2 linked regions of the Nodosilinea sp. E11 genome follow. Each later gene encodes a partner of the first gene's protein in a complex. Links are inferred from orthologs where the notes say so. Each region holds a gene or a part of one and is shown in the gene's direction. Other genes may lie near its edges. The genes, in order: RRF56_RS13225 and RRF56_RS23535.

The links.
Region 2: the proteins of RRF56_RS13225 (region 1) and RRF56_RS23535 are in contact, whole or in part, in a solved structure (PDB 8RP0), measured with the Escherichia coli proteins. The link is inferred for Nodosilinea sp. E11 from one-to-one orthologs.

Annotation. Positions count from the first base shown.
Region 1 is NZ_CP136520.1:2,459,155-2,462,473, forward strand. What follows is about bases 256-3,254. They hold RRF56_RS13225 (anthranilate synthase component I), read left to right. Parts: upstream 256-1,003; coding sequence 1,004-2,506; downstream 2,507-3,254. Other genes in these bases: RRF56_RS13220 (energy-coupling factor transporter transmembrane component T family protein), read left to right, coding at 256-1,037; pipX (transcriptional coactivator PipX), read left to right, coding at 2,645-2,917; RRF56_RS13235 (YggS family pyridoxal phosphate-dependent enzyme), read left to right, coding at 2,914-3,254. In the rest of the region: ribosome biogenesis GTPase Der, read left to right, coding at 1-86; more of RRF56_RS13220, read left to right, coding at 123-255; more of RRF56_RS13235, read left to right, coding at 3,255-3,319. UniProt on the Escherichia coli protein: Part of a heterodimeric complex that catalyzes the two-step biosynthesis of 4-amino-4-deoxychorismate (ADC), a precursor of p-aminobenzoate (PABA) and tetrahydrofolate.
Region 2 is NZ_CP136520.1:4,790,193-4,793,353, reverse strand. The notes cover bases 242-3,082. They hold RRF56_RS23535 (aminodeoxychorismate/anthranilate synthase component II), read left to right. Parts: upstream 242-1,279; coding sequence 1,280-1,885; downstream 1,886-3,082. Other genes in these bases: crtI (phytoene desaturase family protein), read left to right, coding at 1,973-3,082; RRF56_RS23540 (diacylglycerol kinase family protein), read left to right, coding at 782-1,246; ybeY (rRNA maturation RNase YbeY), read left to right, coding at 242-704. Outside these bases: RRF56_RS23550 (DUF3285 domain-containing protein), read left to right, coding at 1-187; more of ybeY, read left to right, coding at 192-241; more of crtI, read left to right, coding at 3,083-3,161. UniProt on the Escherichia coli protein: Part of a heterodimeric complex that catalyzes the two-step biosynthesis of 4-amino-4-deoxychorismate (ADC), a precursor of p-aminobenzoate (PABA) and tetrahydrofolate.

The DNA of each region.
Region 1 (3,319 bases):
AGGGCACTCCCATTCGTATTTTCTGGCGGGGCAAGGCCATGCGTGACCTAGAGCGCAACAACCCCAACCGGGCCACGAAAGTCTGAGCCCACTCCACATTTAGTCGTCCTTAGCCGATATAAATGGATCTTCTGCGATCGCTCCCGATTGGCCTCTACTTAGAACAGCCCATCACCTGGCTGCACCGGATTGATCCCAGGGTCAAGATGGCCTGGCTGATGAGCATTTTGGTCACGCCCATTCTGGCCAATGCCTATTGGCGATTTGGCCTGGTGGCGCTGCTGGTGCTGCTGACGCTGGTGGGAGGCATTCCCTTTCGGGTGTGGCGGCAGCAGATGGGCTGGCTGGTGGTGCTGAGCGGCATCGTTATGCTGCTTACCTTCGTCATGCCCGACGGGCTTCAGATCGCCCATACGCCTCGGCTGCCCACTCCCGCCGACATGGCGACCTTAGAGGATCCGCCAGAGGTGCTACCAGAACTGCCTCAACCCACGTCATACCGCTACGTGGTGCTCGACTGGGGGCCAATCACCGTGACCCGGCGATCGATGGAGCTGGGCATTCGCATTGGCACGCTGCTGTTTACCCTGATCTACGGCACTAACCTCTACCTGCTCACCACCGCCCCTGAAGAAATTACGGTGTCCCTAGAAGCGCTGATGGCCCCACTGCGGTGGTTTCGCCTGCCCGTGACCGAGATTGCCCTGACGGTCACCCTATCGCTGCGGTTTATTCCGCTGGTGCTGGAGGAGGTACAGAACCTGGTGCGATCGGTGCAGACCCGCGCCATCAACTGGAAGAAGTTGGGGCTGCGGGGCTCGGCCCAGGTGTGGCTGGCCGTGGTTGAGCGGCTGCTGCAAAATTTGCTATTGCGGGCAGAGCAGATCGCCGCCGCCATGGAGGTGCGGGGCTTTACCAGCCCCAACGAGCACCGGGTGCGCTGGTACCAAATGGTGCTGCGATCGTGGGATTGGTTTGCCTTGGGGCTATTAGCCGTGTTTTGGTGGGCGCGGTGGGTCTGGGGAGGCGAGATTTGAACTGGTGGGTGCGATCGCAACCGCTCAAGCACCGCACCGGTAGCGATATCTTTCAAGCCCTCTACGGCGATCGCTTGCAGCAGCCCCCTAGCCTAGCTAATCTAGTGGCCCTGCTAGAGAGCCCTTGCCCTAGTTCTGCCATGGCTCCCTCTCGCCCTGCCCCCCCCTGGAGCCCTCACGGACGCTACTCGATCTGCGCCGGGCCGCCCCAGTCGGTAGGGGGGCTTCCCCAGGTGTGGACACCGGGGGTGGGCCATATTTTGCCCATGCTGGCCGAACGGTTAGCCGGGGGCCAACAGATCGCGCTCTTAGGCGAAGAAGCCGCTGCCGCCGAGCAAACACTGCCCTTTACCGGCGGCTGGCTGGGCTGGCTGGGCTACGACCTCGCCTGGGAAATTGAGCGCCTACCCACCCTCAAGGACGATCCCCTACCCTTTCCGGTGGCGCTGTGGTATCAGCCCGCGACCTTTGCCGTGCTCGACCACCAAGCCCAGCGGCTGTGGCTGGCGGCACCGTCTCCAGAAGAGCTAGATGCCATGGCGCACCAGCTCAGTCTGCCTCCGGATAAAAAACCGCCAATGGTAGAACTGGCGGGCGATCCCCGCTCTGTGACCCTGGGGATGGCAGCGGCAGAGTACCAGCAGGCGGTGCTACGGGCCAAGCAGCACATTGAAGCGGGGGATGTCTTTCAGGTCAATCTTTCCCTCCGGTTCTCGACGGAAACTACGGCCCATAGTTGGACCCTGTACCGCAACTTGCAGGGCATTAACCCCTCTCCCTTTGCTTGCTATTGGCGCACCCCCTGGGGCGACGTGATTAGCTGCTCGCCAGAACGGCTCGTTCAGCTCCAGAACGGGCCAGGCGAACCCGATGAGAAGCGCATCGCCCAGACCCGCCCCATCGCCGGTACACGCCCTCGGGGAGCAACTCCCCAGCAAGACGCCGAGTTGGCCCAAACCCTGCTGAGCAACCCTAAGGAGCGGGCAGAGCACATCATGCTGGTAGACCTAGAGCGCAACGACCTGGGCCGGGTGTGTCAGTGGGGTACGGTGCAAGTCGATGAACTGCTGACTGTGGAGTACTACAGCCACGTCATGCACCTAGTGAGCAATGTGGTGGGAGAGCTGAGGGGCGATCGCTCCGCCATCGACCTGATCCGTGCCACGTTTCCCGGCGGCACGATTACCGGCTGCCCCAAGGTGCGCTGCATGGAAATCATCGAAGCCCTAGAGCCAGTGCGCCGCAGCCTGTTCTACGGCTCCTGTGGCTACCTTGACCGGCGCGGCCAGCTAGATTTGAACATTTTGATCCGCACCCTGTTGGTTGGGCATACTGAACCAGCATCGGCCAGATCTACGGTGTGGGGGCAGGTGGGAGCAGGCATCGTCGCCGACAGCGACCCTCAGCGAGAATGGCAAGAGTCCTTACAAAAAGCCCAGGCGCAGCTGCTAGCCCTGGGCTTGGGCTAGCCAGGCAATTAGGCGCAATTCAATGCATCTAACCGGCTGAATGCATGAAGATTACCCAGCAGGATCTAGAATGCATGTGGCGAATTGAACGGACGTAACTATTATCCTGTCGTACGACGCACCCTTTTCCCTACCTGAATGAGCACAGAAACCTATCTCAATCATCCCAATTTTGGCCTGCTCTTCAGAGTATGCATGGTGGACGACGGGCAAGAGCTGTTTGCAACGCTATATGCCCAGCGGCTGTTTTTTCTGGTAACCAACTCCCCCACGGAGGGGTTGGAGTTTCAGCCCCTCGGTCGCAGCAACGCCCGCCTGCTGCTCGAAAGCCGCCTGCGGATTTTGCGGCGGGCTGGCCAGCAGGCCGACTATGATCGCCTCCAGCACACCTATAAGCAAACCTTTCAATGACCGCTGCCCCCAGCGCCCTGCCAGAGCAATTTGACGCTATTCGTCAGGGCATTCCCCCCACGGTAACGTTGATTGCAGTAACCAAGTTTCTGCCAGTAGAGACCATTCGAGCGGCCTACGAACGGGGGGTGAGACACTTTGGCGAAAGTCGGGTGCAGGAGGCGATCGCCAAACAGACCGAACTCAGCGACCTACCCGACATTACCTGGCACCTGATTGGCCACTTGCAAACCAACAAAGCCCGCAAGGCCGTTGAGCATTTTGACTGGATTCACTCCGTTGACAGCCTGAAGCTAGCCGAACGTCTCGATCAAGCCGCTATGGAGGTGGAGAAAGTCCCCCAGTGCTGTCTCCAAGTAAAACTGGTGCCCGACCCGCCAAAATACGGCCTCGATGCCACCG
Region 2 (3,161 bases), 2.3 Mb from region 1 along the record:
CCAACCTTCCCTAGATACACCTGCCGCCCCACCGCCCACCGCCCCCCAGCCAGAAGCACCCCCCAGCTTTGTCAAACTGGCCATGCGCAACATGGTCAAAAAAGGCGGCAAGTCGCTGTTTCACTTCTTGCTGACGGTGACGGCGCTGCTGACCCTGCTGGTAGGTCTGGCCTACCTAACCCGTTAGCGCTATGGTCACAACTTTGTCTTCCCTACCGACCCTTGAGGTAGCCCTCGAGCTTGACCACCCCGCCGCCGCGGTGGTAACGGCTGACGAATGGGCGACGTGGTTTGCCCAGTGGGGCCAGCAGATGGCCCTAGAGGGGTCGCCCATTGCGGCCTACGAGCTGTCGCTAAAGCTGACGACCGATGATGCGATCGCATCCCTCAATCAGCAGTTTCGCCAGCTTGACCAGCCCACCGACGTGCTGTCCTTTGCGGCCCTAGAGACCGACTTTCCCCTCACCGACGACCAGCTAGCGACCGAACCGCTATACCTGGGGGACATCATTATTTCCCTCGATACGGCCGCCCGCCAGGCTCAGGAGGCTGACCACTCACTGCGCTGGGAAACAGTCTGGCTGGCTACCCACGGGTTTCTGCACCTGCTCGGTTGGGATCACCCCGACGATCAGACGCTAGCCGCTATGCTGGCTCAACAGAGTACGCTGCTGGAGGCGATTGGGCTCACGCCCGACAAGTAGGCTGAATTAGCCCTGACGCATTCTCCACGCTACGGTATAAAGCACTATTGCCCAATCGCCTATCGCAACGTTTATTTATGAGTCTCTATAGCGAAAAATCTGAGTCAGCCGTACCCGCTCCCAAGGGTAGCCTGAACCCTATCAACCGATCGCTCTCTTTGCAGGTGGCGACCAATCTATTTACCAGCTTTCAATACGCCTGGCAGGGAGTAGCCTACGCCTTTCGCACCCAGCGCAACTTTCGTATTCATGTGGTGGTTGGTAGTTTTGCGGTGAGTTTAGCAATCGCCCTGGGCCTCGCTCCGGTAGAGCTAGCGGTGATTATTCTTACCTGCGGTATCGTTCTCACCCTAGAGCTGATCAACACGGCCCTAGAGTCGGTGGTTGACCTCACTGTCGAGCAGACCTACCACGAACTCGCTAAGATTGCTAAAGACTGCGCCGCCGCCGCCGTGCTGATTTCGGCGCTGATTGCGCTATTGGTGGCTGCTTGTCTCCTGCTGCCGCCCCTCTGGCAACTGCTACAACCTCAGTTGTTTTAGCCCGATTCTTTAGACCTCATTCTGCCTGCGCCCATGATTTTAGTCATCGACAACTACGACAGCTTCACTTACAACCTGGTGCAGTACCTGGGCGAACTGGGGGCTGAGTTGCCGGTGGCCAACGACCTGCGCATCTTTCGCAACGACGAAATCACGCTGGACGACATTACCGCCCTTCAGCCCGACGGCATTGTGATCTCTCCTGGCCCTGGCACCCCTAACGACTCCGGGGTTTCTTTAGCAATTATTGAAAAGCTTGGCCCCACGCTCCCCATTCTGGGGGTGTGTCTGGGCCACCAGAGCATGGGTCAGGTGTTTGGCGGCAATGTGGTGCGGGCGGCCGAGCTCATGCACGGCAAGACTTCTCCTGTCTTTCACACGGGTAAGGGTGTATTTGCCGGGTTAGAAAACCCGTTCCAGGCCACCCGCTACCACAGCCTGGTGATCGATCGCCCCACCTGCCCCGAGGTGCTTGAAATTACCGCTTGGGTGGAAGACGGCACGATCATGGGGGTACAGCACCGCGACTATCCCCACCTGCAAGGGGTGCAGTTCCACCCCGAGAGCATTCTCACCGATGCGGGCATGCAGATTCTGCGGAATTTCTTGCTGTCGCTGCCGGTACCTGTTACCGCCTAGGGTGGGCATTTGCGGCGCGAGATTAACCAGCAGTAGTAGAATACGGAGACGTATTAACGTTTGTAACAGTTCTCTCAGGAGTCAACCATGGGCCGGAAGCAGGCGATCGTGATTGGGGCAGGTGTCGGTGGGCTAGCCATGGGCATTCGCCTACAAAGCCTGGGGTTTGACACCACCATCGTCGAGGCACTAGATGCCCCCGGCGGGCGAGCCTACGTGCGCCGTGAGCAGGGCTTTACCTTCGACATGGGGCCGACGGTGATCACAGTTCCCCACTTTATTGAAGAACTATTTTCCCTAGAGCGCGATCGCGCCGATCTGACCACCGACGACTTTCCCTCCACCATCGTCGATGAGAACAAGCGCATCAAAGAAGGCATTTCGGGCGGCCCCAACACCAACCGCTACGTGCAGATCGTCCCGATTCTGCCCTTCTACCGCATCTACTTCGACGACGGCACCTACTTCGACTACGACGGCGACGAAGCCCACACCTACGAGCAAATTTTGGCCCTAGGCGAACCAGGGGATTTAGAGGGCTACAAACGTTTCCACGAGCAATCTCGCGCCATCTTTGAGCGGGGCTTCTTAGAGCTGGGCTACACCCACTTTGGCGATGTGGGCACCATGCTCAAGGTGGCCCCCGACCTGCTCAAGCTCGATGCCGTGCGCAACCTGTTCCGCTTTAGCAGCCGCTACTTTAAGAGCGACAAGCTGCGCCAGGTCTTCACCTTTGAGCCACTGCTGGTGGGCGGCAATCCCCTATCAGTGCCCGCCATCTACGCCATGATCCACTTCGTCGAAAAGACCTGGGGCATTCACTTTGCCATGGGCGGCACCGGAGCGCTGGTGCAGGGCTTTGTGAAAAAGTTTGAGGAACTGGGCGGCAAAATCAGGTACAACGCTCCAGTGACCAAAATCAACGTCACCCGCCGGGACGGCAAGAAGGTTGCCACGGGCGTCACCTTAGGGGATGGCCTGACGATGACCGCCGATGCCGTGGTGTCAAACGCCGACTGGGCCACTACCTACGGCAAACTGATTGAACCTCAGTACCGCTTCTGGAACAGCGACCTGCGGGTGAAGCTGTCCCAGCAGTCGATGTCAGTATTCGTGATGTATTTTGGCTTTAAAGCCGACGGCAACGAAAGCGAGAAGCTGTGCCACCACACCATCATTCTCGGCCCTCGCTACGAAGAGCTGCTGAAAGATATCTTTGGCCGCAAAATCTTGCCCAAAGACTTCTCCCAGTACGTGCACCTGCCGACGCTTACCG